One region of the Simiduia curdlanivorans genome, then DNA from elsewhere that is predicted to be linked to it. Evidence: predicted binding sites of a transcription regulator. Region 1 holds the regulator's gene; each other region holds the start of a gene.
The links. The regulator FliA, encoded in region 1, starts transcription of late flagellar genes. The targets are predictions, from matches to a motif close to TAAAGTTATNNNNNNNNCGGCCGATANCC.
Positions count from the first base shown of each region.

Region 2: a site for FliA is predicted at 1,335-1,363, ahead of fliK (flagellar hook-length control protein FliK). Genes of this name have one in related genera too.
Region 3: a site for FliA is predicted at 3,316-3,344, ahead of flgM (flagellar biosynthesis anti-sigma factor FlgM). Genes of this name have one in related genera too.

Region 1 is NZ_JAUFQG010000004.1:3,106,992-3,117,690, reverse strand. It holds gene motD (flagellar motor protein MotD) at 1-940, opposite strand, end outside; gene QWY82_RS13830 (flagellar motor protein) at 946-1,686, opposite strand; gene QWY82_RS13825 (protein-glutamate methylesterase/protein-glutamine glutaminase) at 1,688-2,722, opposite strand; gene QWY82_RS13820 (chemotaxis protein CheA) at 2,808-5,084, opposite strand; gene QWY82_RS13815 (protein phosphatase CheZ) at 5,116-5,889, opposite strand; gene cheY (chemotaxis response regulator CheY) at 5,915-6,298, opposite strand; gene QWY82_RS13805 (RNA polymerase sigma factor FliA) at 6,406-7,158, opposite strand; gene QWY82_RS13800 (MinD/ParA family protein) at 7,162-7,986, opposite strand; gene flhF (flagellar biosynthesis GTPase FlhF) at 8,017-9,468, opposite strand; gene flhA (flagellar biosynthesis protein FlhA) at 9,492-10,699, opposite strand, start outside.
Region 2 is NZ_JAUFQG010000004.1:2,549,893-2,560,591, forward strand. It holds gene fliK (flagellar hook-length control protein FliK) at 1-1,101, opposite strand, end outside; gene ccmA (cytochrome c biogenesis heme-transporting ATPase CcmA) at 1,376-1,999, shown strand; gene ccmB (heme exporter protein CcmB) at 1,992-2,675, shown strand; gene QWY82_RS11185 (heme ABC transporter permease) at 2,717-3,457, shown strand; gene ccmD (heme exporter protein CcmD) at 3,459-3,671, shown strand; gene ccmE (cytochrome c maturation protein CcmE) at 3,682-4,161, shown strand; gene QWY82_RS11200 (heme lyase CcmF/NrfE family subunit) at 4,151-6,127, shown strand; gene QWY82_RS11205 (DsbE family thiol:disulfide interchange protein) at 6,144-6,671, shown strand; gene QWY82_RS11210 (hypothetical protein) at 6,761-6,913, shown strand; gene QWY82_RS11215 (2OG-Fe(II) oxygenase) at 7,125-7,826, shown strand; gene QWY82_RS11220 (hybrid sensor histidine kinase/response regulator) at 8,152-10,699, shown strand, end outside.
Region 3 is NZ_JAUFQG010000006.1:88,460-99,158, forward strand. It holds gene flgB (flagellar basal body rod protein FlgB) at 1-160, opposite strand, end outside; gene QWY82_RS14270 (CheR family methyltransferase) at 405-1,247, opposite strand; gene QWY82_RS14275 (chemotaxis protein CheV) at 1,311-2,261, opposite strand; gene flgA (flagellar basal body P-ring formation chaperone FlgA) at 2,477-3,187, shown strand; gene flgM (flagellar biosynthesis anti-sigma factor FlgM) at 3,492-3,788, shown strand; gene QWY82_RS14290 (flagella synthesis protein FlgN) at 3,860-4,339, shown strand; gene QWY82_RS14295 (flagellar regulator YcgR PilZN domain-containing protein) at 4,345-5,082, shown strand; gene QWY82_RS14300 (hypothetical protein) at 5,366-6,349, shown strand; gene QWY82_RS14305 (MBL fold metallo-hydrolase RNA specificity domain-containing protein) at 6,526-7,989, opposite strand; gene QWY82_RS14310 (polysaccharide biosynthesis protein) at 8,440-10,359, shown strand; gene QWY82_RS14315 (sugar transferase) at 10,384-10,699, opposite strand, start outside.

The sequences.
Region 1 (10,699 bases):
GCTCACTCGGTGGTTGACTTTCGTTTACGGCTTGATTCAGCTCAGGCAGAAGATTGGGGGCCTCCCCAAACTCCTGTGCTGACTTTGCCGGCTCTGCCGCTGGCTGCTTCAATGAAGCAGGTACTTCAACGAAGGTATCAGCGTCTAAAATCGCGTTCACATCCTGGTCATCTAAAGACCGAGTGGGTCTATCGGGCTTTTCCCTCGCCACCATCAGCACAACGCGCCGGTTCTGAGCGCGCCCAGCCTCTGTAGAGTTATCGGCAATGGGCTGAAATTCTCCATAGCCAACCGCAGATAACCTTTCCGGCGCCACGCCCTTGTCAGCAAGTAATTTTACCACTGCACTGGCTCGAGCAGCAGACAACTCCCAATTGCTCGGAAAAAGACTGGTTTGAATGGGCTCGCTATCGGTGTACCCCTCCACCTGAACAGGATTTTTGCCGCTCGAGAGATGTTTAGCTATTTCCGCGAAAATCAATTTTGCGTCAGCGCTTGGCGTCGCGCTGGCCGAACTAAACAGCACATTGCTGTTTAGTCCTATTTCCAGCCAAAATTCGTTGCTGTTAATGGACACCAAATCCCTGTCAATGAGATCGGCTAACGACTCGGACAAATTTTCAGCCATGTGTGGTAGGTCAGTTTGCTTTTCAAAAGCACCCTCCCCCATCCCCTCGCCTAGTTTAGGCTTAGTGTTTTCAATAACAGAGGGGTCACTCGAAAGACTCGGCTCGCCCACCTGTATTGGATTTAGGGTTTGCGACTGGAATTTAAAGGTACTGACTAGGGTATCTGATAGAACACGGTATTTTGTTTCAGACACCTGAGAGACGGAGTACATCACCACAAAAAACGCAAATAACAGCGTAATAAAGTCAGCATAAGACACTAACCAGCGCTCGTGATTCACGGCTAAATGTGCCGATCGACGCCTTGCCATGTTAACTACGGGATGTAACCATTGAGTTTCATCTCAATGGCCTTGGGATTTTCACCTTCAGCAATTGCCACAATCGCCTCAATAATTAACTCCCGATAACGACTCTGTTCTTGAACGCACATCGCCAGCTTATTCGCGATAGGGATCAGCAACAGGTTCGCAAACGCAACACCGTATATCGTCGCGACAAATGCCACTGCGATACCCGGCCCCAGTTGCGAGGGATCGGCGAGGTTCTGCATAACCGAAATGAGCCCCATGACAGCACCTAAGATGCCAATGGTTGGAGCGTAACCACCCATACTCTCATAAAACCTTACGGCGTCGGCATCCCGCCCTTCGATGATGATTAAGTCATTTTCCAACACTCTGCGAATGTCTTCTGGCTCGCTACCGTCAACCAGTAATTGCAGCCCTTTTCTTGCGAACAAATCCTTTTCTGTTTCAGAAAGGGTTTCCAAGCCAAGTAGACCTTCTTTTCTCGCCGCCATTGCCCATTTCACACTGCGCTTTACGCCTTCACTGAAGGGTGTTGGCGGCGGCGTGATAATCCAAGGTAACAATGACAAGGAGCGGCGGATACGGTCTTTAGGGGTTTGCAGTAGCGCCGCACCGATGGTACCGCCAATAACAATTAACGCTGCCGGACCGTTGAGTAAACTATTCCAGCTGCCCCCCTCCAGCATATTACCGCCCAGCAAGGCGGCAAAGCCGATAAAAACACCAATTAAGGTTAAGAAATCCATTTTATAATTCCTTAACCAGTAGACCGCTTAATTCAGAAAGCTTTACAGTCCGGTCAGATAAACCCTCGCGTACGATTGCCTGCGGCATACCATAGATAATGCAACTTGCCTCATCTTGGGTCCAAACCGTTCCCGCCCGCGATTTTATTAATCTTGCGCCTTCTTTTCCATCGCTCCCCATACCCGTCAATACAATTGCTAACACCTGGTGACCAAAACATTTTGCAGCACTTGCGAAAGAAATATCAACGCAAGGGCGGTAATTTACACGATCATCACCGGCAATAACTTGGATGGTTTTCAAGCTCGGATCGAGCATTAGCTGGCGCCCGCCGGGGGCCAGATAAACGACGCCCGGTTTTAGTATATCGCCAGACTCCGCCTCCCTGACCGAGAGTGAGCTTTGCTTATCCAAGCGATCGGCGTAGGCTCGCGTGAAATTTTCAGGCATATGCAAAACTAAAATAATGGGCACAGTGAAGTTTTTCGGCAAGCCCTTAATAACTTCTGATATGGCTAAAGGACCTCCCGTTGAGGCGCCAATAAGTATCAGTTTTATTCTGTCTTTAAGTGGTTCGGCGGAAGGTTTTGGTTCAACAATTTTAGCTGGCGTTACAGATCTAATGGAAATGTCGGCTTTCGGCTTTGCGATGGCGATTATTTTTTGATGTAATTTGGCCTTGAGCGCCTCCGAGTTTCTTGAGACTTCGGAAAAATTTTTCGGTAGAAAATCTACCGCGCCAGCATCTAACGCGTCTAGCGTTGTCCGTGCTCCCTCGTAAGTGAGGGAGGAAAACATCAATATTGGGGTTGGACAGTCCTGCATAATAAACTTCACAGCACTTACGCCATCCATCATGGGCATTTCATAGTCCATGGTGATGACATCAGGTTTTAGCTGTTTGGCTTTTTCTATTGCTTCGCGCCCATTGGCGGCAATGCCGACAACTTGTAATTGAGGATGAGAGCCAATCATTTCCTTCAGCCGCTGCTGAAAAAAATTAGAGTCATCAACAATGAGTACCTTGATGACCATCTACCGCCCCCATAAATAATAAATTAACGTGCTATGAAAAATCCCCACAATAGTTAACTGCATGAATATTCGCCAATAATGCTGACTATCGTTTTTGACCTGCATAGCGTTTCAACATGCTTGGCACGTCCAAAATTAATGCGATGCCACCATCACCTGTGATAGTCGCGCCAGCCATACCGGGTGTGCCTTGGAGCATCTTGCCAAGCGGCTTAATCACAACCTCTTCTTGACCTATCAGTTGATCCACTACAAAGCCAACTCTTTGGGTTCCGACGTTAACAATAACCACATGTGCAGCTTTAGGCTGTTTTATATCCCGCCCACCCTTAACGAGCCAGCGCTTCAGATGAAACACGGGTACGGCTTTTTCTCTAACAGTCACACACTCTTGTCCATCAACAATGTTGATGCGAGTAAGATCCATATGAAATATTTCATTGACGCTAACCAATGGCAGCGCAAAGGTTTGATTAGCGAGCATGATCATGAGCGTGGGCATGATTGCCAATGTGAGCGGAACCTTAATGATGATTCGCGTGCCTTCATTGAGCTTAGATTGTATCTCGATAGAACCATTTAACTGGGTAATTTTTGTCTTGACCACATCCATGCCTACACCGCGGCCAGACACATCAGAAATTTCAGTTTTAGTAGAAAACCCAGGGGCAAAGATCAATGCAAAAGCTTCAACATCGGAAAGTCGCTGAGCAGCATCTTCATCGAGAATGCCTTTTTCTACCGCTTTCTCACGCAGCTTTTCAGGGTCCATACCGCCGCCATCATCGGTAATAGACAGAAGAATATGATCGCCCTCTTGCTCCGCTGCCAGAATAACTTTTCCCGTGCGCGGCTTACCTTTGCTCTCTCTTACATCGGGTAGTTCAATGCCGTGGTCGACCGAATTTCTGACCAAGTGAACAAGGGGGTCAGCCAGCGCTTCGACGAGGTTTTTATCTAGATCTGTCTCCTCACCCTGAAGCTCTAGGTTAATATCTTTCTTTAACGTGCGCGCCAAATCACGAACAACCCGGGGGAAGCGACCGAACACTTTCTTAATGGGTTGCATACGGGTTTTCATCACCGAGGTCTGCAAATCGGCGGTGACAACATCCAAATTACTCACGGCCTTAGTTAGCGCCTCGTCGTTGGTATTCAAGCCGAGCCGAACCAATCGATTTCGCACTAACACCAACTCGCCAACCATATTCATGATGTCATCGAGGCGTTGGGTGTCCACTCTAACCGTAGTTTCAGCCGCAGGGGCTGGCGTGGCATCGCGGGCGGGCGCTGGTGCTGCGGGCGTAACCGGCGCTTTAGCTGATGGTTTTGCAGGTGTTGTGGCAGCAGGCTCTGGTGTAGATTTCGCTGCGGGTTTAGCCGGTGTTGTCGCGGGTGTTGTTGCGGGTGCCGGTTTTTTCGCTGCGGCAGTTGATTTTGGAGCCTCAGCCTTTGGCGCAACAACTGGGCCCTTGCCTTTACCGTGAAGCTCGTCCAAAAGCGCTTCGAACTCGTCGTCGGTAATTAAGTCACTGGCGCCAGCGGCCGGTGCCGGAGATGGGCTTGGTTTTACGACGGCGCTAGGCCCCTTGCCCTTGCCATGCAATTGATCGAGTAAGTCATCAAATTCATCTTCGGTGATTTCGTTACTGTTTGCTGCAACGCCTTTTCCAGCATCTTTAGATGCAGGACTAGAGACCTGCGGTGCAGGTTGCTTTTTAGCTGGACCCTTACCTTGACCATGTAATTGATCTAATAACGCCTCGAATTCGTCGTCGGTAATGTCATCAGATTCTGGTTTAGCCTCTGCTTGATTTGCTTCAGGTGGATCTATCGCATCCAGTAGATCGTTAAACTCTGAATCGGTGATATCACCTTCTTTAGCAACGTCTTGCGCACTTGACGCTTGCCCTTCGACGGATGCTGGTTCGGGCTCAACCTCGGCTATCGCTGCAGGGGCGTCATTTAAGTCTTCGAGATTTACCAACCTTTCGAGCTGATGAATCAGTTCAGCACTCGCTGGCGTCAACGGCTCGCGGCTTTGCACCTCATCAAACTGTAGATTTACCGCATCCAGTGCTTGCAGTACTACATCCATAAGTTCAGATGTAACCGACCGCTTTCCAGTACGTAAAATATCAAATAAATTTTCTGTAATATGGCAGCAGTCAACCATTGCACCCAATTGCAAAAAACCAGCACCACCTTTAACCGTGTGAAATCCACGGAAGATGGCGTTCAATAAATCCTTATCGTCAGGTTGGCGCTCTAACTCTACGAGCTGTTCCGACAATTTTTCCAATATCTCCCCTGCTTCCACTAGGAAGTCTTGTAAGATATCGTCGTCATCGCCAAAGCCCATTCAGCGCTCCTTAACTAGCAAAGGTTTAAACTCAGAATCCGAGACTTGAAAGTAAGTCATCGACATCGTCCTGGCCCGAAACCACGTCACCGCGTTTATCTGCGTGAATTTGTGGCCCTTCTCCAGCAGTATCTTTACCTGCCGCAACTTGGTTATCGGCGGGCATTTGAATTCCTGTAATTTCTTCTACTTGGCCTGCCAGTCTCATTAGATCTACCAGACTGGTTTCCACATCCGAGACCAATCCAATCACTTTCTTCAACACTTGTCCGGTTAAGTCCTGGTAGCCTTGCTCCAAAATAATATCTTGAAGATTGGCATTTAAGATTCCAGCACCGGTTTCCATTTGATCCAAAAACTGATCCATACGCCTATAAAGCTCGCGAAAATCTTCCGCGCTTAATTCACGACGAATCAGTGCTTGCCATTGCAATTTAAGGGAGTTTGCTTCGCGACCTAGGTCCATGGCAATCGGCGCAGACGCTTCGACCTTATCCATGGTTTTGTCAGCTGCATCTTGAGTAAGCTTTAATACATAATTTAATCGGTCACTTGCATCGGTGAGGCTATCTGCCTCTGATACGGGTGCGTCGATATTAAAATTACGGATGGCAGTGTGTAAGCCACGAGTAAGTTTCCCAACTCTGTTAAACAGGTGCCGGTCGCGACTCTCAATAATTTGTTCGATCAGCTTGGATGCATCTTCGTAATTGTCGCCTTCCAGTTTTTCGATCAGGAGTTTGGCGCAATCACGAAGCTCTGACACAAACTCTTGGTTGCCCAGATCTTCAGATTCGTTATTCATGGCTGCCTTTGTCACTGCTTAGGGGTTATCCAACGCGCTCAAAAATTTTGTCTATCTTTTCTTTGAGTACTTGGGCAGTAAAAGGCTTGACCACATAGCCGCTCACACCAGCTTGAGCTGCCTCAATAATCTGATCTCTCTTCGCTTCGGCCGTCACCATCAATACCGGTAGCGCGGCTAAGCGCTCGTCAGCACGAACGTGTTTGAGCAGTTCAATACCTGTCATGCCAGGCATATTCCAGTCGGTGACCAAAAAATCGAAATCTCCCGATTTCAACATGGGAAGTGCCGTTGCGCCATCATCAGCCTCTTGCGTATTACTGAAGCCTAAATCACGTAAAAGGTTTTTGATGATGCGTCTCATTGTTGAAAAGTCATCAACGATAAGAATTTTCATGTTTTTGTCCAAAGCAACCTCCGTCGTACCTGCTGGACCCCATTCAACTTTCAGTCTAGTAGCTGGATGACTACTAGCCAGTTTTAGTCATTAAATCGTTCATTTTATTGCTGTTTGGTCTAATCGGTGTCTCTATGCCAACCGGAAAGCTTGGCCTTTAGCCGTGCGGCTGCCTGAGAGTGTATTTGAGAAACACGGGATTCGCTCACACCCAGAACCTGGCCTATTTCCTTTAGGTTCAATTCCTCGTCGTAGTACAGAGAAAGTACCAATTGTTCCCTTTCGGGTAGTTGGGTTATCGCCTGCGCAAGCGATTGCTTTAGCGCCTGCCGCTCAAAAGCGTCTGTGGGGGGCTCTAAGCCTATGGACGTGGGCTTCTCGTCGAGCACTGAATCGTCGTCGCCGGCAGACTCTTCGTAGCTGAAAAGCTTGCTGCTAGAGGTATCCTGCAGAATGCTTCGGTATTCATCGAGGCTGACAGAGAGCTCATCGGCGATCTCTTTTTCGCTCGCCGTACGCCCTAATCTAGCTTCTAAGTAGCGTACTGTCTCAGCCACGCGGCGGGCATTTCTGTGAACGGAACGAGGCACCCAGTCACCTTTTCGGGTCTCATCCATAATTGAGCCACGAATACGAATACCCGCATAGGTCTCGAAGCTCGCGCCTTTGGACGGGTCAAACTTCTGGGCCGCTTCTATTAATCCAATCATGCCGGCCTGAATAAGATCGTCAACCTGCACACTGGCAGGCATTTTAAGCATGAGATGGTAGGCGATACGCTTTACCAGAGACGCATAATCTTCGATTCGAATGGGATCACTGGCTTCGCGACTTGCCTGATCGTACATGGCTAACCCCTCAACTGCTGCCATCGGTCAAACGCCTGCTTCCGATGTTTCTAGCAAACGCTCAACAAAAAACTCCAAATTGCCTGACGCAGCTTTCGGTAATGGCCACTCTGAAACTCGGCTTGCCAAAGATCTGATGGCAATCGATGCCTTCGATTGCGGTGAATAGTCGACCAGGGCTTTCTGGTGTTGCACGGCTTTGCGCACATTTTCATCAAAGGGCACAGAGCCCTCAAATTGTAGGGCTACGTCGAGGAACTTGTCGCACACTTGCTGCAAACGCTTGACCAACAATTGGCCTTCATTGGCAGAGCGCGTCATATTCGCCACCACGCGAAAACGCTGCATGCCCGCATCTCTATGCAATAACTTAATGAGTGCATAGGCGTCCGTCACCGACGATGGTTCGTCACAGACCACCACTAGCGCCTCGTTGGCAGCCCGTACAAAACTCACCACGGTATCGCTAATGCCTGCGGCTGTGTCGATTACCAACACATCCAACTGATCCGAAATATCGCTAAAAGCGCGAATAAGCGCGCCATGCTGCTGTTTACTAAGGGAAGCCATTTGCTGAACCCCGGACGACGCGGGCACAATCCTAACCCCTCCGGGACCGCTGATCAGCACATCGCGCAAAGAGCATTCGCCAGAAAGCACGTCGGCGAGCGTCTTATTCGCGCGAATGCCCAGTAACACATCGACATTGGCAAGCCCTAGGTCAGCGTCTAACAGCATGACCCTGCGACCGAGTTGCGCGAGTGCTATGCTCATATTCACCGATATATTGCTTTTCCCTACGCCACCCTTGCCGCCGGTTACCGCTATGACTTGAACTGGATGGTGCCCCATGACTACTCCTACAAATGAGTCTTGCCTTGATTATAGTTGTTCGGATTGAACCTGCCGACTTGATTCGGCCGATGCCGCAAATTTACCCTCCACATGGCTTTGCGCGCCAAACTGTGCTGCCTTAGCCACCACTTGATGGCCTTTCGCTATCTGAATATCGGCTGGAATTTCTTGGCCGTCGGTGGTGTAAGCCAATGGCAAGCGGTGCTGCAATAGCAGTCCGATCGCCTCACCAAGGGAAGGTGTTTCATCGAGCTTGGTTAAAATGACGGCCGATGGGTGCGCCGCACCGTAGGCATGATAACTCGCTTTTAACATCTGCAACTGGCTATTTGCCGCCATCACCAGCAGGCTATTCACCTTGCCGGCACTGCGCAGCTGTTCGAGCTGGGCTTTCAGTTTAGGGTCGCCATGGCGCAGACCGGCTGTGTCTATTAACACCAGCTTTTTATGGCTGAGGTTAACGAGAACCTGCTGTAGCGACTCGCCCTCAGATACCACTTTTACGGGTACAGAAAGAATTTGTCCCAAGGCATTTAATTGTTCGTGAGCCGCTAGGCGATAGTTGTCTGTAGTGACAATGGCAAGCCCTTCGGCACCGTGTTTGATCACAAAACGCACGGCAAGCTTAGCCAAGGTTGTGGTTTTACCCACGCCGGTGGGACCGATGAAGGCAAATACCCCGCCACTTTCAATCACATCTCTGCCCGCCGTCGGTATGCGCTGCGAAAGCAACGCCAACGCTTCTGGCCAGGCTTTCGCTACAGGCAGTTCGGTATTAACTGACGCTATTAGCCGCTCCGCTTGAAAATCGGGCAAACCTAAGCTGTGAAATTTGCTCACCAATTCAGTGGCTACTAGGGGCCTGTGCAAATGGGGTTCTTGCAACCTTGCCTGTAGCATGGCGCGCATTTCACTGAGCTCTTGATGCAAGCGGGACATTTCCGCTTGCTGTGAGAAAGTGTCTTCGACGGCGGGTCTGGGCCTCATGTCTTTAGGTGCAGTGACTGGAACGCTTTTCTTCGCTAGCTGCGATGCCCACACATCAGCCCTCTCGTTACTATCGGCAGCCACAACAGGTTGGTTTGTTTGAGTGCCCTGCTCCTTGCGCTTAGCCGCCAGCATTTTCTGCCGAGCCATTTCGATTTCATCGGCTAACTGAGAGCCAGTCTTGCCGCCAAAAGGGCGCGCCTGACCGCTTGGTGCCGGCTTTGCCTGTGAAACGGCTTCGGAGACAAGGTGTTGGTGTTGCCAGGCATTGTCGCTACCGAGCGGCAAAGTGGCTGCTGGGCTATCGTGTTTTTGCTCGGCAAAAGCCTGCTGCTCTTCGGGAAAGCGCGACGCTGCCTCCACCGTGGCGTGCATTTCAATGCCATCCGGGTGCCGTCGGGTAGAGAGAATAATCGCGTCATCACCTAACTGCTCCCGTGCAATCTCAAGGGCACGGCGCATATTGGCTGCAATGATCTTTTTAACGGCCATAGAATTCTCCTGGCTTCAGGTAACTAAGCGCCAACGCTTGCGACAATCGTTATTTGCTTAGTTTGTGGAATCTCGTTGTAGGCTAACACCGCAATTTCTGGCACAAAGGCTCGAATAAAGCGCGATAGCTGAAACCTGAGTTGGGTGGCCACAAGTAAAATTACCGGGCCACCACTGGCTTCTTGTTTCTGTGCCGCCTTCTGCACCGACAGCCTTAATTTTTCGGCCAAACCAGGTTCAATCACCGGCGTGCCATCGCCACCTTTTTGACTCTGCTGGTAGGTCTTCAGCAATATTTGTTCCAAAGCGGGTTCTAGGGTAATAACAGGCAGGTCTGGTTCATTCCCCACTAAAGACTGAACTATCTGGCGACTTAAAGCGCTGCGCACCGAGGCCAACAATGTGACGGGATCTTGACTCTTTTCACTGTTGGCAGCGACAGCTTCGGCGATGCTACGCATATCTTTAATCGAGACATTTTCAACCAACAACAGCTGCAAGACTTTAAGTAAGGTTTTCAAACTGACGCTTTCGGGCACCAAATGCTCGGCTAACTTGGGCGAGGTTTTCGCGAGCATATCAACCAGTTGTTGAACATCTTCCAAGCCCAGAAGCTCATTGATGTGCTGGCTCAGTATTTGATTGAGATGGGTGGCCACCACCGTCGATGCATCAACCACCGTATATCCCATGGTTTGGGCGTGATCCCGCTCGGTGCGCTTAATCCACACGGCGGGCAAACCGAAGGCTGGGTCTTTGGCCGCAATGCCCTCGAGCTCGCCAAACACCTGACCCGGGTTAATCGCCAAATCCCGGTCGGGATGCACTTCTTCCTCGGCTATGGCTACGCCCATGAGCGTCACTCGATACTGGCCGGGCAGCAAATCTAGGTTGTCTCTGATGTGCACCGTGGGCACTAAAAACCCAACCTCTTGGGACATTTTTTTGCGCACGCCCCTTATCCGGCCGAGTAGTTCACCGCCCTGACCTTTGTCGACCATGGGAATCAGCCGATAACCCACCTCTAGGCCGATAACATCCACCGGCTTAACATCGTCCCACGTTACTTCAATAGGTTCCGCTTTGTGTTCGAGTGCCGGCGCCTGGGGGTCGCGCAACTCAGCAGCACCTGCGGTGCTGGGTTTATCGCTGGGTCGACGCTTCGCGGTGCTAGGCCCCTCTTCCACCAGCTCACCCTGTGACTTGCGCTTATGAATAAACCAAGCGAGAC
Region 2 (10,699 bases), 560 kb from region 1:
CTGCTTGCCAATTTCTGTCAGCGCTTGTTTGTGTTGGGTTTTCTCGGCGCTGGCTTGGGGCATTTTTTCCAGTGAAATACCGAGTAAATTAAGTAGCTGTTGAGCCAGATTGGACGCCTTTAGCGCGTTGGGTTTTGCTGCCTCAGCGGCTGAACTGGGGACTTGCGGGCTGTCTGACAGCAGGGCAAACAGTTGCCAGAGTTGTAGTTTACTGTCTTGTGCTGGGGCTTTAATGGCGTCGACATTTGCTGCTTGCGGGTTAGCCCCTTGGTGTAATTGATTCAGTTTTGCTTCAGAGAAAATACCGCTGTTGTTAATCGCCGCTTTAAGCGCTGGCGCGCTGGTATTTGCCGGCAGGATTTGCGTCAGTGATTGCAGCGCGTTAAGCAGGGTTTTTTGGCCAGCGCTGGCAGGCTTGTTGGCTGTGTTTTGGTTGATCTGGTCGATCAAAAGTTGCAGCGCCTTTACCGCGTTTGCGCTCGATTGTTGTGCGGGCAAGGCTTGGCGCAACAGGGCCTGCAGGGCGTTTCTATCGGACGGGTTCAGTGGGTTTAGCTTGCCGCTGGTATTTGCCGGCTGGGCTTGTTGCTGATCGGCCGGCGCTTGTTGCGCGACTAGGCTCAAGCCCTGTGGCCCCAGCTGAATTTGAACGCGGCTGTTTGGGGTTAGCGCTTGATCGGTGATCATGTTAATCGACTGGCCGCGCAACAGCGCTTGTACCAGAAATAGCTGTTTGGCCTGCAGTAATTGCGCCCATTGCCCGAGAGGGTTTTGCGCCTGACTGGTGCCTGGGGTTGCGCTTAGGTTCGACCCTTGTTTCGACCGACTGGATGCTTGCTGCGCGATGGCCGCCAGCAGGCCCTTGGCTGAGTTGAGCTCGGCGCTTCCAGTCAAGGACGTTGGATGTGCGCCAAGGGCAAAGGCTTTTTCAAGAGTTTGTTGGGCTAAGGGCCTAAGTTCGGCGTTGATAGGCTGAATTTGGCTGATTTTGGCCCACAGTGAAGCGCCGGCAGCAAGACTTTGCGCGATATTACCCGAGGCTGTGCTGCTTGTGGAGCTGCTAGCCGCGGGTGCCGTGTTACTGGGAATGTGGCTGGCCATGAATGATTTGCCGCTCCTGATGTCGGTCGCGTATCGCGTTTGTATTTATGGGGCTCGGCAAATTTCTCAACCGTTCGTCGAGCAAGTTGTTGTTTTTTTAACCACATAGGCGGCCATTGTGGTCCCATCAATTGGCCCTAGGTCACATTTAGCTTTTTGATCTGGGTTTTAAGAGGTGATTGTGACCTAGGGGCTGGTTATAATCGAAACCCTTTTTACTATAGCTCGCTCCTTGTTATCGGCAGGGGTCAGTCTTAATCAATGGTGTGGGTACTTGCTAGAACTACGGGACTTCAGCTGCGAACGCGACAATCGATTGTTGTTCGCGGGCCTGCATGCCAGCTTTGCAGCCGGTGAGATATGGCATATCGAAGGTCCTAATGGCGTTGGCAAGACCTCTTTATTGCGCCAGTTAACTGGCATCTCGCGGGAATTTGGTGGTGAATTGCTCTGGCAAGGGCGGCCGATCGGCGAGTGTCGCTACGATTTTGCCTGCGCTTTGCTCTATATTGGCCATCAACCCGGTATCAAAACCGCGCTCACGGCCCGCGAAAATTTAATGGCTTACTGCCCGGAATCCACTAGTGCTCAAATTGAGCAAGCGTTGACCGACATTGGCTTGTACGGTTTCGAGGATGTTGGCTGCTACCGCCTGTCGGCCGGCCAGCTTCGCCGCGTGGCACTGGCGCGATTAGCCTTGAGCACTCAGCCCTTATGGATTCTCGACGAGCCGTTTACCGCCTTAGATACTCAAGCCGTGGCGGCGCTGGAGCAGCGCTTTGTCGCGCATGCCGCCGCCGGCGGCTGTGTAATTATCACCACGCACCAGAAGCCGAGCATTGACGCTCTCAAGGTATTGGCCTTAGGCGACTATCAACCCGAGGTGCGCTTTGTCTGACTCCTTGGCGCGCGCCTTGGCGCAGCAGTTTTCGCGCGAGTTAAAACTTGCCTATCGCGCCCGCAGCGATTGGGCCAATCCGATGATCTTTTTCCTGTTGGTAATCACTATGGTGCCCATGGGTATCAGCCCGGATGCGAAGTTTCTGGCGATTTTGGCGCCGGGCATGATTTGGGTGGTGGCGCTACTGGCAACCTTGCTCTCTCTGGACGCTTTGTTTCGCGCTGATATGGACGATGGCAGCCTCGATCAGCTACTTATTTCGCCGCATCCCTTGCCGCTATTGGTGCTTGCTAAGATAGCCGTGCATTGGTTGGTGACTGGCTTGCCGTTAACCTTGATGTCGCCGCTCTTGGGGCTTATGTTATCGCTCCCGGCTGAGGGCTATGTGCCGTTAATCATGTCGCTATTGATTGGCACCGCCTGTTTGAGCTTTATTGGCGCCATAGGTGCGGCCTTGACCGTGAGTTTGCGCAAGGGCGGGCTACTTATTTCGCTCATTATCATGCCGTTTTATGTGCCGGTGTTGATATTTGGTGCCAATGGTGTGAGTCGGGCGATTGAAGGTTTCGCCCATACTGGGCAGTTGGCAATTTTGGGTGCGCTATTGGCCTTAGCGGTTGCCACCGCTCCCTTTGCGGTGGCTGGTGCTCTGCGTATTTCCAGTGAGGGATAACCCTACAAATGACAACGATAAAATTTTAGTGAGGACGTAACGTGGCTTGGCAATGGTTTTATCGATTGGGTTCTCCGCGCTGGTTTTACGAAAATACCGGCCGCTGGTTGCCATGGCTGGCGTTGGTCACGTTTTCTTTGCTCGCCTTGGGTTTGGTCTGGGGCTTGGGCTTTGCTCCCATGGATGCCAAACAAGGCAACAGCTATCGCATTATCTATATCCATGTGCCGGTATCATTTTTAGCCTTGGCGGGTTATTACGTGATGGCCATCAATGGCGCCATCGGTTTGATTTGGAAAATGAAACTGGCCGATATGGTGATGAAATCGGCGGCGCCCATTGGCGCGGCCTTGACCTTTCTCGCCTTAATATCGGGCGCTATTTGGGGCAAGCCAACCTGGGGCACCTACTGGGTGTGGGATGCGCGCATTACTTCGATGCTGGTCTTGTTTTTCCTGTATTTGGGCGTAATCGCCTTGCAGGCGTCTTTCGTAAACCAGCAGACTGCCGCGCGCGCGAGCGCCATTTTGTCCTTAGTGGGCACGGTAAACATTCCCATCATCTATAAATCGGTGGATTGGTGGTATACCTTGCATCAGCCGGCCACCTTGAAGCTCACATCAAATTCCACTATCCATCCAGAAATGTGGTACCCGCTGTTAGTGATGATTATCGCCATGTATTGTTTTTACGCCTTGGTATTGATCCTTTTCACCCGCGCCGAAATTGTTAACCGCGAGCGTCAAACCCAGTGGGTGCGCGCGCTCAGTGGAGGCCAGTAATATGACGTTTCAATTTGATTCGCTGCACAGTTTTATCGCCATGGGCACACACGGGCCTTTTGTTTGGTCGGTGGTGGTCATCACGCTTTTGGTGCTGGCTTGGCTGGTACTATGGCCATTAAAATTACACCGCGATGCCTTGGCCGAACAGGCCCGTTTGGCCCGCATTGAAAAAGCCCGTCAAGATCACGCCGCGGCAACGTCTTCCCAATAGGATTTAAGTCATGCACCCGTTACGTAAACAGCGTTTGATGTTAGTACTTTTTGTGGTGGTGTTTGCATCCATTGCCGTTGGTTTGATTGTTTTCGCCCTGCGCGAAAATATTAATTTGTTTTACCCGCCGGAAAAATTGGTCAATGGCGAGGCGCCCATAGATCGCACTATTCGCGCCGGTGGTTGTGTGGTGCCTAAGTCGGTCATGCGCGACCAAAGCTCGTTGCAAGTTTCCTTTGCCATTACCGATGGCATTGCCGAGGTTAAAGTGACCTACGAAGGTATTTTGCCGGATCTCTTTGCCGAGGGCGAAGCGGTGGTGGTGAATGGCCAATTGCACAGCGACGGCGTGTTTGCCGCGCGCGAAGTGTTGGCCAAACACGACGAGAATTACACGCCGCCAGAAGTGGCTGACACCATGGCGAAAAATGCAGAAAAGCAGGGTGCTGAGCATCAGAAAACCTGTGGAGTACTAAATTATGGTTCCTGAGATAGGTCACTTCGCGCTCATTTTGGCGCTCGGGCTCGCGTTATTTTTGTCGACGATTCCGTTAATAGGCAGTTTCTCCGGGCGCGAATTATTTATGCGCTCGGCACCATCCCTCGCCACCGGCCTATTTGTTTTCGTCGCCGTAGCGTTTATTTGTTTGAGTCATGCTTTTTACGTGGATGACTTTTCTGTTAAGTATGTGGCCAATAATTCCAATAGCCTCTTACCTTGGTATTTTAAACTCAGCGCCGTATGGGGAGGGCACGAAGGCTCCCTGCTGCTGTGGGTGTTGATTCTAACCGTTTGGACTTTCGCCGTGGCGGTAAAGTCTGGTCATATGCCCATGGATATGCGCGCCCGCGTCTTGTCGGTGATGGGCATGATTTCGGTGGGCTTTTTGCTCTTTACCTTGCTCACCTCAAACCCCTTTGATCGCCTGTTGCCGTCGCCACCGGGGCAGGGCAGCGACTTAAATCCGCTGCTCCAAGACTTCGGTTTGATTATTCATCCGCCCATGCTGTACATGGGCTATGTGGGTTTTTCTGTTAGTTTTGCCTTTGCCATTGCTACCTTGATTTCTGGTCGCTTAGACAGCGCTTGGGCGCGCTGGTCTCGGCCTTGGACCAACCTAGCCTGGGCCTTTCTCACCATCGGTATCGCGCTTGGTAGCTGGTGGGCATATTACGAACTCGGCTGGGGCGGTTGGTGGTTCTGGGACCCAGTGGAAAATGCTTCCTTCATGCCCTGGTTGGTGGGCACGGCGTTGATTCACTCCTTAGCGGTCACGGAAAAGCGCGGCGTGTTTAAAAGCTGGACCTTGTTGCTCGCCATCTTCGCCTTTTCCTTAAGTTTATTGGGGACCTTTTTAGTGCGCTCGGGCGTGCTTACCTCGGTACACGCTTTTGCCACAGACCCAGAGCGCGGTTTGTTTATCTTGGCCTTCTTGTTAATCGTTATTGGCGGCTCGCTCACGCTCTACGCCTTCCGAGCGCCGGCGGTGAAAAGTTCGGTGTCTTTCGTTGGCCTTTCGCGCGAATGGTTTTTATTGGCCAACAATGTGTTGTTGATTGTGGTGCTCGCGACGGTGTTACTGGGCACGCTCTACCCGCTGATTGCCGATGCCTTAGGTTGGGGCAAAATTTCCGTTGGTCCACCGTATTTCAATGCCTTCTTCATACCCATCATGGGCGTGTTGTGTGTGCTATTGGCAATTGGGCCTTTGACCCACTACAAGCGCACACCGATTGAAAAATTGCTGCGCTGGTTGGCTTGGCCTTTCGCCGGCGCGTTGGTGCTTGGTGTAATTGTGCCCTGGCTGTACGAAACGCCTTATCAGTGGCAGGCGTCTATCGCTGTCGCTATTGCTAGCTGGATGGTGTTGGCGGCGCTGCGCGATTTGCTGAATAAAACGCAGCACCAACATAGCTTTTTGCACGGCTTGCGCAGAATGCCCCTGAGTTTCTTCAGCATGCATTTGGCGCACTTAGGCATGGCCGTTACCCTGATGGGGGTGGCCTTTGTATCTATCTATAGCGAAGAGCGCAATGTGCGCCTGTCGGCTGGAACCTCGCTCGATATAGAAGGCTACCACTTTGAGTTGGTTGAGTTGCGCCAAGTGCGCGGGCCTAATTATTTGGCCGATGAAGCGCATATTATCGTGTCCTCTGAGGGCCAGCCAATCGCCACTATGTACCCACAAAAACGCCGCTACCTCTCTGGTGGGAGTTTGATGACCGAAGTCGCTATCGATGCCGGCTTCTTTCGGGACTTGTATGTCGCCTTGGGCGAGCCGCTCGACAACGGCGATTGGGCCGTGCGCGTGCAGTTTAAGCCCTTCGTGCGCTGGATTTGGCTGGGGGCAATCTTTATGTGTTTTGCCGGTGTGATGACACTCTGGGACAAGCGCTATCGATACCGCGTGTCAGAAAGCGCCAGCGCCGATGCGTCAGTGCCCGCCAAGGCTTAAATTAAGGAAGGTTATTTTGCAGCGTTTGAAACTATTTTTACCTCTGCTGGTTTTTATTGTGTTAGCCGGCTTTTTGTGGCGCGGCTTGGCCTTAGATCCTGCGGCTATGCCGTCGGCCTTATTGGATAAGCCCATGCCAGTGTTTGCGCTACCGACACTGGAAAATGGCGCTGAAAAAGTCACCGAATCGGTATTTCACGGTTCGGTAACACTGCTCAATGTTTGGGCCACCTGGTGTATTTCCTGCCGCGTCGAACACCCCTATTTGGTTAAGTTAGCCGAGCAGGGCGTTCGCATCATCGGCCTGAATTACAAAGACGACACAGCGGAAGCCAAAAAATGGTTAGAGACGCTGCACAACCCCTATAGCTTCTCGATTATTGACGCCGATGGTCGCATGGGGCTAGATCTGGGCGTGTTTGGCGCGCCTGAAACCTATGTGGTGGATAAGCTTGGCGTTATCCGCTACAAGCACGTGGGCGTTGTGGATGAGCGCGTGTGGCGAGAAAAATTACAGCCGTTAATGCAAAGCCTTGGCAACTAATCAAGCGCTGGCCTAGCCGACATTTTGTTGATCCTGATCAAAACCTGCACGCCTTCACTTCGCTACTCTAGAACCATGGTAATAGAGGAGTGAATGCTATGTATATGGACGGTGTTGTGGCTTACGGGATTGTTATTGTTTTGGCAACTTGTGCTGTGGTTTGGTATGTTGGGCGCTATGCCTATCGTCACTTCAAGCAAGATTGTGACGCGATAGACCATCCCAATACCGAGGCTAAGTAACCTGCGGCAGGCAGTTAAAACTCTGACTGTGACATGACTAAACCTGCCTGAGTTGAGTATGGCGATGCAAATCATTGCCATACAACCTTTTCAGTAATGGCGTTCTGCTGTTACAGTTCTAGCTTTTATGTTCTCGAGCTTTAGCTATCGCGCTCGCCGCTTTGTGAGGTTGCGACGGCTTTTTATTATTAGAATAAAAGAAGTGGGGCAGATGGCCAAATTCATCCAAGAATTTTCACAGGCATTAAGTGCAGAGGCGTGCCAGCACCTGATTGATAAGTTTGAGGCATCGGGTCAGGCGCGTGCTGGGCAAACAGGGCAGGGTGTCGACCTTAGCAAAAAGCACAGCTTGGATTTAGTGTTAAATGAGCAAGCTGACTGGCAGCCTGAGCTGAATAGTCTGCAACAGATAACCTATCAAGGCTTATTGCATTACGTAAAGCGTTTTCCTTCCATCATTGCCGGCGCTGTTTCACCCACAGTATTAGATCCGGTAACCCAGCAGCCCAGTCAAATTACGCATGCTAACATTGCCCAGTTTGACGACCAGCTATTGTTGAATGTGATTCGCAGTATTTACCGATTAGGTCATATTAATTTACAAAAATACCCGAGTGGCGAGGGCGGTTATCATCATTGGCATTCGGAAATTTATCCCCATCCAACCGACCCTCAACAAGAAAGCTTGCACCGAGCGTTAGTGTTTATGTATTACCTGAATGATGTCGCGGAGGGTGGCGAAACGGCGTTTATTTATCAAAATATCAAGTTAAAACCGAAGGCTGGTAACTTAGTGCTTTTTCCGGGCGGCTTTACCCACACTCATAAAGGCGCAATTCCTCAGAGTGGCGATAAGTATATTTTAACCTCTTGGGTGTTGTTTAGAGCTGCTGAGGACTTGTACGGCAAGTGATGAAAGACTAAAGAAGAAGGTATTGCCTGTATCCACAGATTGAGTCAGACGAAATATTGTGAAGTGCCTTTTTTCCTGCTAATACTCTTCCTATTCTCCTTTTAAATTCAATTGTTTAGCCCAGTTAATTGGGCATTTAAGTGCTTGTATTGACGCCCTCTAATGTGCATACAGAGCGACGCTTAGCAAGAACCGCACTATAATCAAGGCGCTTAGCGAGGTGGCAGTTGGTTAACCAATGATGGTGGTGGAATGGATGCGATTGTTGTTGATGCGCTTTTACCGAAAAAATAGGCTAGTGCCTTGTGTTTCAGGCCTCTTTATTATGGCTATGTTATTGGTGTCTGCACCGTTGCAAGCTAAGCAGGCAACCGGGTTAGCGCTCGTAGAAGCCCACGCCGTCGGTGATTTACAGCCACATCTATTTCTCAATGAGCATACTGATCCAAATCTTACATTCGAACAAATTAAAACCAAAGCTTTTTATCCGGCCGGTGACAAAGCCTCCTTTCTGCCGTCGACTGATGGTGTGCGCTGGGTAAAATTTGAGGTTCTTAATCAGTCAGCTCAATCCCGTTCTCTGGTACTTGATGCCGGTGTCTCTGTTGCTCGGCAAGTGGATTTATGGGCCAGTAATCCAGAAGAATTGCTCGCTAGCGTTCATATCAGTCAACCGATTCATGCCCGCCCTCTATTTGAAGCAGGTATATTTTTTCCAATCACAATCGCTGCCGGTGAGGTTCGTACCTTCTGGTTGAGATACGACGTTCCCTCGCGCAATGCGAGTGCACCCAAGCTGCTGACCTATGATGAGGTGCTTCGTCAAGCCTATGTAAGCAATGGCTTCCAGTTCTTTTTCTGGGGCATGGTCATTGGCTTGCTCATTTACAACCTAATATTGGGCTTTAAAACACGAGAAAAAATATACGTTTACTATTCCATTTGGGTTAGCAGCTTTTTTCTCCTCTATGGTTCAAGTAACGGGAGTTTGTTTTACCTCTGGCCTGATAATTTTTGGATTGATGGCAAGCTAAACGGCTTCTATTACTTTACCTTTTTAGCCGCCATCGCGCTGTGTCAGTTCACTAAGTATTATTTAAACTTGCACGAGCGGTCCCGGTGGATGTGGTTAAGCCAAGATGTGATGTCAGTTATTTTCGCCTTCGCTTGTATCCTTACGGCAATTTTTGGCGTTAAGGTGGGTTTATTTTTCCAAACCTACGGAATGCTAGTGCTTTCTGTGATTAATTTAATAGTGCCTGCGGTATTGGTGAGCAGAAAGTCCGTTTCGGCTAAAAACTATCTTCTGTCATTCTCATTTATTTTGCTGGCGGCCTTTATGATGGTTTTGGCTGATTTATTCAATCTGCCAGGCCGGTTGCTGTTGAGAGAATTTGGTGTGGACAGTGCATTTTTGATCCAGATGTTGTTCTTGTCTATCGGGGTGGGCGGTCAACTTAATCGGCTAAAAGAACAAACGCAGGCGGAGCGCGCTAAGGCCATTGCGGCCGAAGCCGAAGCGCGGGTAAAGAGCAATTTTCTCGCCACCATGAGCCATGAAATACGAACACCTATGAACGGCGTTTTAGGTATGTCGGAGCTGTTAAGAGACACCCAGCTCGATCACACTCAGCAGCGTTATGTTGATACTATTCACCAATCCGGTAAAGCTTTGCTCTCTGTTATCAACGATATCTTGGATTACTCGAAGCTGGATGCTGGAAAAATGCAGGTGGAGGCTATCAGTTTTAATTTAGAAACTGTCATCGATGAGTGCGCGGCGCTCTTTAGCCTGGCCGCAGTCGAAAAAGGCATTGAGATCAATACCTATATGACAGCGGAAACGCCAAGGCTAATGGTCGGTGACCCGCATCGTGTACACCAGATTCTGTTAAATTTTCTGAGTAACGCTATCAAGTTTACTCAGCAAGGTGAAATTCTTGTGCGCGTTTCACTGACTGCGGATCAGCCTGCGGCTGCGGATGTTAGGGCAGATGCTTGTGCTCAAGGAGAAGGCGAGGCCATTAAAACTGACGCGCTTGTTCGGATAGAAGTAATCGATACTGGTGTTGGAATGACTGCGCAGGTTCAGGAAAATCTATTTAACGCCTATACCCAGGCCGATACTAGCATCAGTCGAAATTTTGGTGGCACAGGCCTCGGCCTGTCAATTTGTAAGCAACTTGCTCAGCTGCTAGGTGGCGAGGTGGGTGTTGCCAGCCAAGAGGCTAAAGGCTCGACCTTTTGGTTTAGTTTTCCGCTATGTTTACCACTCAATTCGGATTCGGAAGCGGCTGAATACGAATGTCGGGAGCTGGATCAGTTGCGTTTGTTGGTTGTGGATGATCACCCAAGTTTCTGTGAGTCCACGAAGGTGCGCGCCGAGCTTTGGGGTATGCAAGTAACAACCTGCGCCACGAAAGGGGAGGCATTAACTTTGGTGGCGCAAGCGTTGGCAGAAGATAGGGCGTTTGATGTGGCGATAGTTGATTTGCGTCTGCCGGATGGCTCCGGTGTTGAGCTAGCACAAGCGTTGAGCGATATTTCTAGCCTTAGGCTGCCACTGTTGTTGGTTAGTGCAACCCGGTATTTACCCCCTAAGGCCGAGTGGCGCGCGGTGGGTATTGCGGCCGTGCTTGAAAAACCCATCCCTGCACAAATGTTGCGGAGGTACTTGGCGCAACTTGTAGGTGTACAAAGCCGTGTGCAGCAACCGGAGCATAATCAGACTACGGTCGAGGGATTTGACTGTTTTCGAGTGCTGGTTGCCGAGGATAATGATGTGAACCGATTAGTCATCAAGGGCATGTTGAAAAAGTTTGGTGTCGAGCCAGTATTTGCCAGTGATGGTGAGGAAGCGGTCGCGTTATTCG
Region 3 (10,699 bases), on a different contig from region 1:
ACAACTCTCGCGACAAAGCCGCCTTAAAGTCGAAATCACGGGCCTTGAATTGGGGTGTATCGGCATTGGCTAAATTATTGGCAAGCAGCTCTGCACGACTTGCTTTTAGCGCAAGAGTGGTTTCAAAAAATCCGGTTGCTTGTTGAAAACTAATCGCCATAACGCCCTCTGCTCTATCTTTGCTTTCAATCGGCTGTAGATAGGGTCGAACACTCCAATAGTGTCTTGCCTGTTACGCCTTCGCTTTAACACTCTAATAAGAATGCAACAGCTGTGCCAACGGCTGACACACGTATCAAGTAACTGATTTAATTAGAAAAAGGCAACCAATGACTTATTGCTGAGGGGAGTAAGTTTGGGCTAAGCGGCAACTTATTACCGCTGGCTAATCACGCTGTATGGCATCATTTTGCCCGGTACAGGATACCAGGGTTGCAGTGTACCATTTCAAAAAACTCGGATGCCCCGGCCAGGCCCTCGGAAGCACCTAAGAAAAGTACGCCGCCCGGGTTTAAGTTGCGGTGTATTCGTTTCAATATATCGAGCTTTAACTCATTGTTAAAATAGATCAGCACATTGCGGCAAAAGATAATATCGAAACTGCCTAGGCCGCCGTAGCTGTCTTGTAAATTCAGCGTACGGTAATTAATTCGACGGCTAACCTGCGCCTTAGCACGCCAGCTATCTTCCCCTAGCTGGTCAAAAAACGCATTTAACCGTTCCACCGACAAGCCGCGCATAACCGACATTTGATCGTAGGTAGCAGCCTTGGCAATTTTTAACATGCTGGGCGACAAGTCCGTGCCAGTTATATTGACGTTTACTAATTTCTTCGGACTAAGACGCTGATACTCTTCCACCGCCATGCTTATGGATAAGGGCTCTTGGCCCGAACTACAGGCAGCAGACCAAATATTGATACTGCTTTTTTGCCCAGCGAGCTCCGGAAAAATATGGCTTTTCAACATTTCAAAGGGATAAGTATCGCGAAACCAAAAGGTTTCATTGGTGGTCATGGCATCGATAACAATATCGCGCAAGGGCGAATATTTATTGCGCTCAAGTTCCTGAACCAGTTCACCCAAGTCTTTAAAGTTGTGGTGCGAAAGCAAGGGGCTGATACGTGTTGTGACCAAATACTGTTTACTTTCGGCTAGGTAAATACCGCAAGCATCGTGTAAGAAATCACGAAACTTGGTAAAGTGCGCGGAATCTAAAAAGGTTTGAGACAAGCCAATAATACTCATGTGGAAACAGCGCTGACAGTTTAACCCGGCAGCGCTGTTATTCTACGTTAATGACCAACAGGTTTATTCTTCATCCAACATACTTTCACCGCACATTGACTTCACTCGCTCATTAACACGCCGCGCCAGGTCGTCGGGGTGAAATTTAGCGAGGAAATCATCTGCGCCTACTTTTTTAACCATTGCCTGATTAAATACGCCGCTCAATGAAGTATGCAGGATAATATGTAGATCCTTTAACGCGGGGTTGCCACGCACTTCGGCCGTAAAAGTATAGCCATCCATTTCCGGCATTTCGATATCAGAAATCACCAACAGCAATTCCTGAGTCACGGTTTTCCCTGCCTCGATCAAGCTCTGCAGAAACTCCAGCGCCTCGCGGCCGTCTTTACATAGCGTTGTTTGCAGCCCCATAGATTCAATAACCCGTTGGATTTGCTTACGGGCAATCGTGGAGTCATCGACAATAAGCACATGTTTCTGCACCACCCGCTCGGCGATACCATCCTCAATCACACCGGCCGTAATTTCTTCGCTAATAGGTGAGACCTCTGCCAATATTTTTTCGACATCGATAATCTCTACCAGCTGCCCCTCTACCTCAGTGACGGCTGTGAGGTAGTTTTCGTGACCGGAGCCCTTTGGTGGTGGATGAATGTGCTCCCAATTCATATTGACAATTCGCTCAACCTTGCTCACTAAAAAGCCCTGAGTTGAGCGATTGTATTCTGTGATAATAACGAAACAGTTTTCGAGGTTTTTTAACGGGCCATGACCTGTTGCCAAGTTCATATCCATAATCGAAATGGTGCCGCCGCGAATATGTGCAACACCCCGAACCACCGGGTGGCGCTTAGGTATTTCATTCAGTGGCGGGCACTGCAAAACTTCCTTTACCTTGAAAACGTTGATGCCATACAGCTGCTTTCCCGCTAGGCGAAACAGCAACAGCTCTAGCCGGTTCTGGCCGACTAGCTGGGTTCGTTGATTAACGCTGTCTAAAACGCCTGCCATTACGGCCCCCGACCAATTCTTGTTGTGGTGTCAGTGTGGTGTCTGTGTATCAGTACCGCTATAAACATAGTTCATATAACTCAATTGCGCACAACGGCATACATGTTGCACTCAGCCTTATATAAACCCGAATACGCCAAATTACTGTCGTCTCGAGTTGTTGTCGGCATAAAGACAAACTCCTTGAGTGTTTAGCAAGCATAGGTCATAAATTCGTGAAATTATTGTTAGGTCTATTAAGCGCGCTCTTTATCCTCTTTACGTCAAGCCCTAGTGGTGGCGAAGAGCGCTGGCACCCTATCGACAATATTGCTAAAACGGTCGATACCGCACTGGCAAGCCATTACTTGGGGCTCTACCCGAACTACGATATTAAAATTACCGTCAACGCACCCGACAATCGCCTTAAATTCCATCAGTGTGACAAACAATTGACGGTGGACACGCAAAACCTGCCCGCTAGCGGGGGCAACGCAACGGCACAAGTGAAATGCGCTGGCCACACACCCTGGTCGCTCTATGTCTCAGCCACTATCGAGATATGGGGTAACGCCGTTACCGCCAATACCAGTATCGCCCGTGGGCAAGTTATCGACGAAAGCAGCTTAACCTTAGCCCGCACCAATATTGCCAGCATCCGCAAAGGTAGCTTGCTCAGCATTGAGGATGCCGAAGGGCTTGAAGCACGCCGCGCCATACGGCCGCATCAAGTGGTGAGAAGCCAAGATTTGATTGAACCATTAGTGATTCGCAAGGGCGACGCGGTCCAGGTTGCGGCGCTACTGGGTAGCCTCCGGGTGATAACCCCCGGCACGGCACTCGGAAATGGCCGCGTTGGCGAACATATATCGGTTACCAACAACCGCTCAAACCGAAAAGTTCGGGCTAAAGTTATCGCTGAAGGCCTTGTTGAAGTGCCTTTGTAAAGGGCTATAAGGTAGCGCGGCTATTGGATGCGCCGGATTTTAACCTTATCTGCCGACAACCTAGGTTAAAATCGCGCCCTGAGCTGACGCCCGTCGCGCCGGCGGTAAAAATAACGGTTAATTTCCACTAAAGATCTAGGTTGGCCTGCCGATAACCGAGCAAGAAAGGTTGATTTATATGAGAGCTTCGAGTCCAGAAGCCAGTAGGAGCCACGGTTTACGCAATATTGCATAATATTTCGTGGCGCCGTGAATCAGATCCAGCGTTTACATTTAGGGTTAAAAAAGGGTACGAGAGGTTCATATGATTATTGATCCCAAAGCTGGGCTAACGGGCCTTAGCAGCCAACAAAGCCAACGCGCTAGCCAAAAGCCCGAAGGCGAGAGCGGCAAAGCAGGTAAAACTGATGCCCCAAAATTGGATAGCGTCCAATTGAGCGACCAAGCCCATAGCCTGAAGCGCCTCGAAGACAATATTGCCGCAGCGCCCGCCGTCAACGAAGACAAGGTGGCCGCCTTGCGCGCCGCTATCGCCGACGGCAGCTATCAAATCAATGCCAATAGCATTGCCGAAAAAATGCTTGCCAGTGAAGGCATTTAAGCGATGACTTTTCTTCTGTAGGCATAGTTCTTGCTGCGCTTAGGTATTACTAGGCGCAATGAGGAACTGACATGGCCACCCCACTCCCCTTCAAAATTGCTCAAACTGTCCAACAAGAATTAAATGCGGCTAACGCACTTTTCGCGCTACTGCAGCAGGAATCAGATGCCTTAGGCAGTCGAGATACCCAATTGCTGGCAACAATCATTGAGCGCAAAAATCAAGAACTGGTCAATCTTGCGCAGGGTGCGAATAAACGCTTTGCCATTCTCACGGAACAAAAACTCGCCCACAATCAGCAGAATTGGATGCTCTTGTTAGGGCGCTGTAGAGATGAAAAATTACTCCAACAATGGCGCGCCTTGGAGCAACAAATTAAGGCCTGTAAACAAGAAAATGAAACCAACGGCAAGCTGTTGACCCGAAGCCAGCGGGTGCTTGCAAAACTCACGGGCGTGTTGCGTGGGCAAGTGGAAAATAATCAAGAACTGTACAACCGAAAAGGCAGCCATAGCGCCGCAAAGCGCAATTTAACCTATGCCCAGGCCTAGTAATCATGCCTGTTGATCATGAAGAAGCACTCGAGGCGCAGCACCTAAACGATGCTGAGGATATCTACCGGACCCTCAGGGCGCTGCAGCTACAAAGAAGTCTCCTTACCGTGACACTTGCCGGCAGTAAAAACATCGGCAGCAGCTTGGTGCTTGAGACTGAGCTAGATAGCCACACCCTGTACATCGATCAACTCAGTGATTCAGCGCTACAAGCTCAACTCGCGCCAGGCCAAACGTTGTTATTGCGTGCGAGTTACGGTGGCGTACAAGTGAGCGGGCTTTTCTCCATTATGGCGATCAGCCGCGATAGTGACGCTATTCAGCTCGCCTTTCCCAGCGAGCTGATGCACCGGCAAAGACGCGCCGCCTTCAGGGTGAATTTAACCGCACCACTCACCACCATCCAGCTTAAAGGGAAAGATAGAGCCGAGCCTCTTGAAGGCGTCATTGTCGATATCTCTGCGGACGGGCTTGCGGTTGAATTCGACAGGTTCGTACGCCCACCTATTATGCCAAGTGAATATTTCCAACATTGCCATTTCAGTTATAACGACGAGGAATGGGAACTAGGCCTGATAGCCAAACACCCCAGCTTCGATAAACAAACCAGTAAATACCGCTGCGGGTTCAGCTTTCGCAGCCTATCTTCGAGCCAGAGTAAATCCATTAATCAATGGATTCTCCAAACCCAGCGCTATAAACAAAAGCGAAGCGCACTTTACCCCAGGCCTAAGTCATAGGCATGAGAGATAAAGATCGTCTAACAATCTAAAAAAGCCACCTAAATAGCCACTCTTTTGTCGCTAAACAGAGCACTATGGCTCAGTTGAGCGATGCAAAAGTTACCGATAATTAACCTTAGGCGACACTTGAAAGACAAAATATCAGTCACAGCGCAATTTTTGAGCATTTAAGGTGCGTTATTAAACACTTCTCGCCTATTGCGGCGAGAGCGACATCCGGCCACGCCCTTGCTGTAGAATCCGCCCCCTTAAACCCCCAGCTTCATCGGAGCCTGTCATCATGTTGTTTTATCGTACTGCGTCTTTCTGCTTAGCACTGGCTGTCTGTTTTACCTCGCAATGGGTCTCAGCGAACACCAAAGCAGAGCTCACTGCAGCACTCAACAACACCCAAGCCAAACTGGAAAACAAAGAAACCAGTATTGCAACCTTAGAAAGTCGCCTTTCTAGCTATGCCAACAGAGAAACAGATGCGCAGGAAAAGCTCGAAAAAGCAAAAGCTGAGCTAACCGCTGCCCAACAAGAACTTACCCAAGCAAGAGCCTCCACCGGAGATGAAGCGGTGGTGCAACAAGAGCTCGCCCAAAAGAAGGTTGAACTTGCCTTAAACGGCTTGGAAAGCCGTAAGAAGCGCCTGGAAAGCACCTCAGAAAAGCTAACAAGCCTCAACACCGAACTAAAAGCCGCTCAGGCAGACCGCCAAACACTCAAAATTAAATCGGCCACACTGGAAACGCAGATTGCGGCAGTAAGAAATACGCCGAGCGCTCCCGCACCAAAGGCTACGCCAACGAAACCGGTTTACACAACTGCACCGGTCACGCCTACGCCGGCGCCCATCGCCTTAAAAGAACCCGAACCAGCGGTTAATACTGTAGCCGCTACCGTTCAAGCCGCCGTCGAGCCAGCGCCAGTCAAAGCCGATACACCGCCGACAGCCCAAGAGCGTTATGCGCGTGACGAGATGAAAGCCTTAGCGGCCAAAACTAAAGGCGCCGATACCTCAGGATACCGCCAGTTTTCTGAGCTCTATGTCGAGGCAAACAACAGGGACAAAGAAGAGCTCGAGTTCCTAGGTAATAACCAGTACTACGGCGAAGTTAAATTAACAGCGGGCAGTAATAAGTTAGAAATTCGCAACCGCACCTTTAAAGTCAACGTGCCGGACGACCAAGAAGGCGATATTTTTGTCGTCATCTACGATGCAGAAAACCGCCAAAAAGCGCGCTTTGTTATCTTTAATAAGAATCTTTTGAAATATTAAGAAAGAGCAGCTTACAGGACAATAAGCTCACAGTTTACAGGAAAGGGAAAAGCTGCAAGCTAAGTGCTTGTCGCTTTTAGTTTTTTAGAGGTCGAAGTGTCGAACCGGACCATCCGCCTTTTAGGGGTAGACCACCCAGCTTGTAGGGGGCGGCCCCCCGCCTTGTAGCCTGTCGCCTATTTTCCTGCCGCTGCCTCAACCTCACATCCTATTCGCTCTTTTACTAGGGCTACAAATTCACGCTGCACCGCAATATCCCCGTGAACGACACGCACATAGTTTGGCCCTTGCTCACAGCCAGCAATAAAATCGAGTAAGTTACGTTGATCGGCGTGGGCAGAATAGCCAGACAAGGTATGAACCTGGGCACCTATCGTCATTTTTTCATTGTCTAGGTAAACATAGCCTCCTTGACCATACTGCTGAATCGCACGACCGGGGGTGCCTCGCGCTTGGTAACCTACGAAGACGATATCCGTGCGCTCATCGGGCAGCAGCGCTTTTAAATAATTCATGATGCGCCCACCACTACACATACCACTAGCGGCAATAACAATCGCTGCCTCACCGGTTTGCACCAGGCGGTTAACTAAGCTCATGTGCTGATCGTGGGAATCGATAATAACGCGATTGGCAAAATCGAGTGGGTCTCTGCCTACCGCTAAGCGCCCTTGCGCCTCCTTATCCCACAAACCTTTGAGCCGGTCATAGTGGCGGGTAAATTTTGCCGCCATGGGCGAATCAATAATAATCGGCAGGCGCTCCCAAAGGGATGCAGAGCGCGGAGCCGCTTGCGCCATGCTGTGCATAATATCTTCAATTTCATAAAGCAGTTCTTGGGTGCGGCCGATACTAAACGCCGGAATCAAGGTTGTACCGCCATTGCGCAAACTGCGCTGTAGTATGTCTTTCAAATTGCGTTGACGCTGATCTCGTCCCTCATGCAATTTGTCGCCATAGGTGCTTTCAATGACCATTACATCGACGAATTTTGGTGGTATTGGCTCCGGCAGCAAAGGCGTGTGCGGAGCGCCCAAGTCACCGCTAAAAACAATGCGCGCTCGGCCTTCGCTGGCGCCTAAATCTGGGGCTATAGCCACCCATGGTTCAAGGGTTGGCCGAGGCACATCCAGCTCTACATAGGCTGAACCGAGAATATGACCTGCCCGCTGAAAACGCAGGCGAACTGGCGCGGAAAAATACTCTAAATAACACCAACGGTTATAAGCGATAGGCACCAATTGGCTTTTCAATTGCAACAGGAATTGCTCAATAATCTTGCGGTTACGGGTAACACCAATCTTGAGCGCGTCTTCAATCACCTCGGGCAGTAAAATCGCCGTTGCTTCAGTGCAATAAATAGGCCCGCGAAAGCCCGCCGCAATTATTGCGGGAATTCTGCCCACATGATCAATATGGCAGTGGGTAACAATAAGTACTTTAACCGCGTGAAGATCAAAACCCAGGCTAAGGGCGCCACCGTCTATCTCGGGTGGATCAGCCGGGTCAAGATCTCGCTCACTTGCCTCAGCCCCTTGAAACATCCCGCAATCAACCAAAAGCGACTCATGGGGTGATACAAAAAGCTCATGACAAGAGCCAGTGACGCCCGTTTTGGCGCCATGGTGAATTGGCTTCATTTTTAACATCCTTGTAAAAGCTGGTAAGGGTACAAGACAAGACGTTAGCTGTTAATAGTTAACATGAATCGCACGCTCGCTACCCGTAGCTTTTCTTGTGGCCTCTAGCTTATAGCTTATAGCTTGTAGCTTGTAGCTTGTAGCTTGTAGCTTGTAGCTTGTAGCTTGTAGCTTGTAGCTTGTAGCTTGTAGCTTGTAGCTTGTAGCTTGTAGCTTGTAGCTTGTAGCTTGTAGCTTGTAGCAAATATTCTACCCTCCGCCCTTCCTGTGAACTACCAACTGTTAGCCCCCCACTTTCGCCCTTCGTGTTAGCTGCCCATCCTGTTTACTGTCAACTGCTCATCCCTTGCAGCTTGCAGCTTGCAGCCCAAGTATTACGTCTATACTACGTTTTTAAAGGCCTATATAATCGCGCCTGACAACGATGTATCGCATGTAGGAGCTACAATCTTGCTGGAAGCACTTTTTAACGCCAAACGCCCCATCAAAAGATTTATCAGCCTAACCTACGATATTGTCGTTTTAATCGGCGCCTATTATTTTGCTAGCGCGTTGCGCTTGGGCCGTTTTGACATAACTTTTGGCCTCAACGAAATTTACGCACTCGCGACCACCTTATTGGTAGCAACTGCGGTGTTTATCCGGCTAGGTCTTTACCGCGCCATTTTACGCTACCTAAATACACAGGCCTTATCCTCAATCGCCATTGGTGTAGGCGCCGCAGCCGTCACACTAGCCGTAGCCAGTTTCTTCTTTAACGCAACCACGCCGCGTTCAGTGCCCATAATTTTTATGGTCATCGCTCTCATATTTGTTGGCCTGCCGCGCATGTTGATGCGCAGCATTGTCGCCCTAACAAATGGTAACACCAATAACGTCACCAACGTCATTGTTTACGGAGCAGGTGAAACAGGTTGTCAGCTTGTACGCTCCTTAGGTGCCACTAATTATCATGCTGTCGCCTTTATTGATGACGACAAATCGATCCAAGGCTCCGTTATTTACGGCCTTAAGGTGTACCCGCCAGAAGACATTAATGAACTGCTACACCAGCACAACGCAAAGATCACGCTATTAGCGTTAGGTGCCGCTGGGCGCCATCAAAAAAGCATTATAATTAAGCAACTCGAACAAATAGGTACTGCAGTAAAGACCATCCCACCTATCCATCAAATTGTTGAAGGTACGGCTAAAATATCTGATCTACAAGATGTTGCTATAGAAGATCTACTCGGCCGGGAACAAGTAGCAGCGGAACCCGCGCTGCTAAGCCGCTGCATTGAAAACAAAGTGGTTATGGTAACCGGTGCCGGCGGCTCAATTGGCTCAGAACTTTCCCGTCAAATTTTACGGCTAAAACCAGAAACACTTATTTTATTTGAAATTAGTGAATACAGCCTGTATGCGATTGAGCAAGAACTGATCTCAGCATGCACCATGCTTGGTAAAGCCTGTACAACAAAGATCATTCCCATTCTAGGCTCCGTGCAAAACCTACCCCATCTTAAGCAAACTATGCGCACGCTTAGCCCGCATACGGTTTATCACGCAGCCGCATACAAACACGTGCCCATGGTTGAGCACAACATTGTAGAAGGCGTAAAAAATAATATTTTTGGTACTTGGCACGCAGCACAAGCTGCTATTGACGCTAAGGTTGAGTCATTTGTTTTAATATCCACAGACAAAGCCGTGCGCCCAACCAACGTGATGGGAACCACGAAACGTATTGCAGAGCTAGTGCTCCAGGCCTTGGCGAAACATCAAAATAAAACACGCTTCACCATGGTTCGGTTCGGTAATGTACTTGGCTCTTCTGGCTCTGTGGTTCCACTGTTTCGCAAACAGATTAAAGCCGGCGGCCCTATTACTGTCACACATCCAGATATCATCCGCTATTTCATGACCATACCCGAAGCTGCCGAATTAGTTATTCAAGCGGGATCTATGGGCTTAGGTGGAGACGTGTTTGTATTGGATATGGGCGAGCCAGTAAAAATTGCAGACCTGGCCATTGAAATGGTTAAGCTTTCCGGCTTATCCGTAAAAAGCGCGGAGCACCCGGATGGCGATATAGAAATTGAATTCACAGGCCTTCGCCCAGGCGAAAAGCTTTTTGAAGAGTTGCTTATAGGCGATAACGTAAGCGGCACAGAGCACAAACGTATTATGCGAGCGGAAGAAAAATCTTTAACATGGAGTGAAACGGAATCTCTATTAACGGCACTAAACTCTGCTTGCTCAAAGTATGATGGCGAAGCAATTAAACACTTACTACTAAATGCGCCAGCAGATTATTCAGGGTCACTGGAATTGAGCGACCCACTTGCGAAGCAAAATTTAAGTCTTACTGGGCAGTTTACGCATTAAAATTAATAGAGACAAATGGCTCTTCTAGTTCACAGCATCACCACTACCACTTCCCGTAACGGTTTGCAGGATATAAGTAAAATAGGCTTTCACGGATAACGAATCAATCATCAACTTATCCGTTTCAGCAAGCAGTTTTGGGGTAGACATATCAATATTCTGAACTTGGGCTAAACCCGTTATACCGGGCCGCACGTCGTAAACTCCTAACTTACTACGCTCAGAAATTAACTCTTCTTGGTTAAACAAATTTGGGCGAGGCCCAACTAAGCTCATATCACCTTTTAGAACATTCCAAAGTTGCGGCAATTCATCGAGTTTTGTTTTACGTAAAAATGCG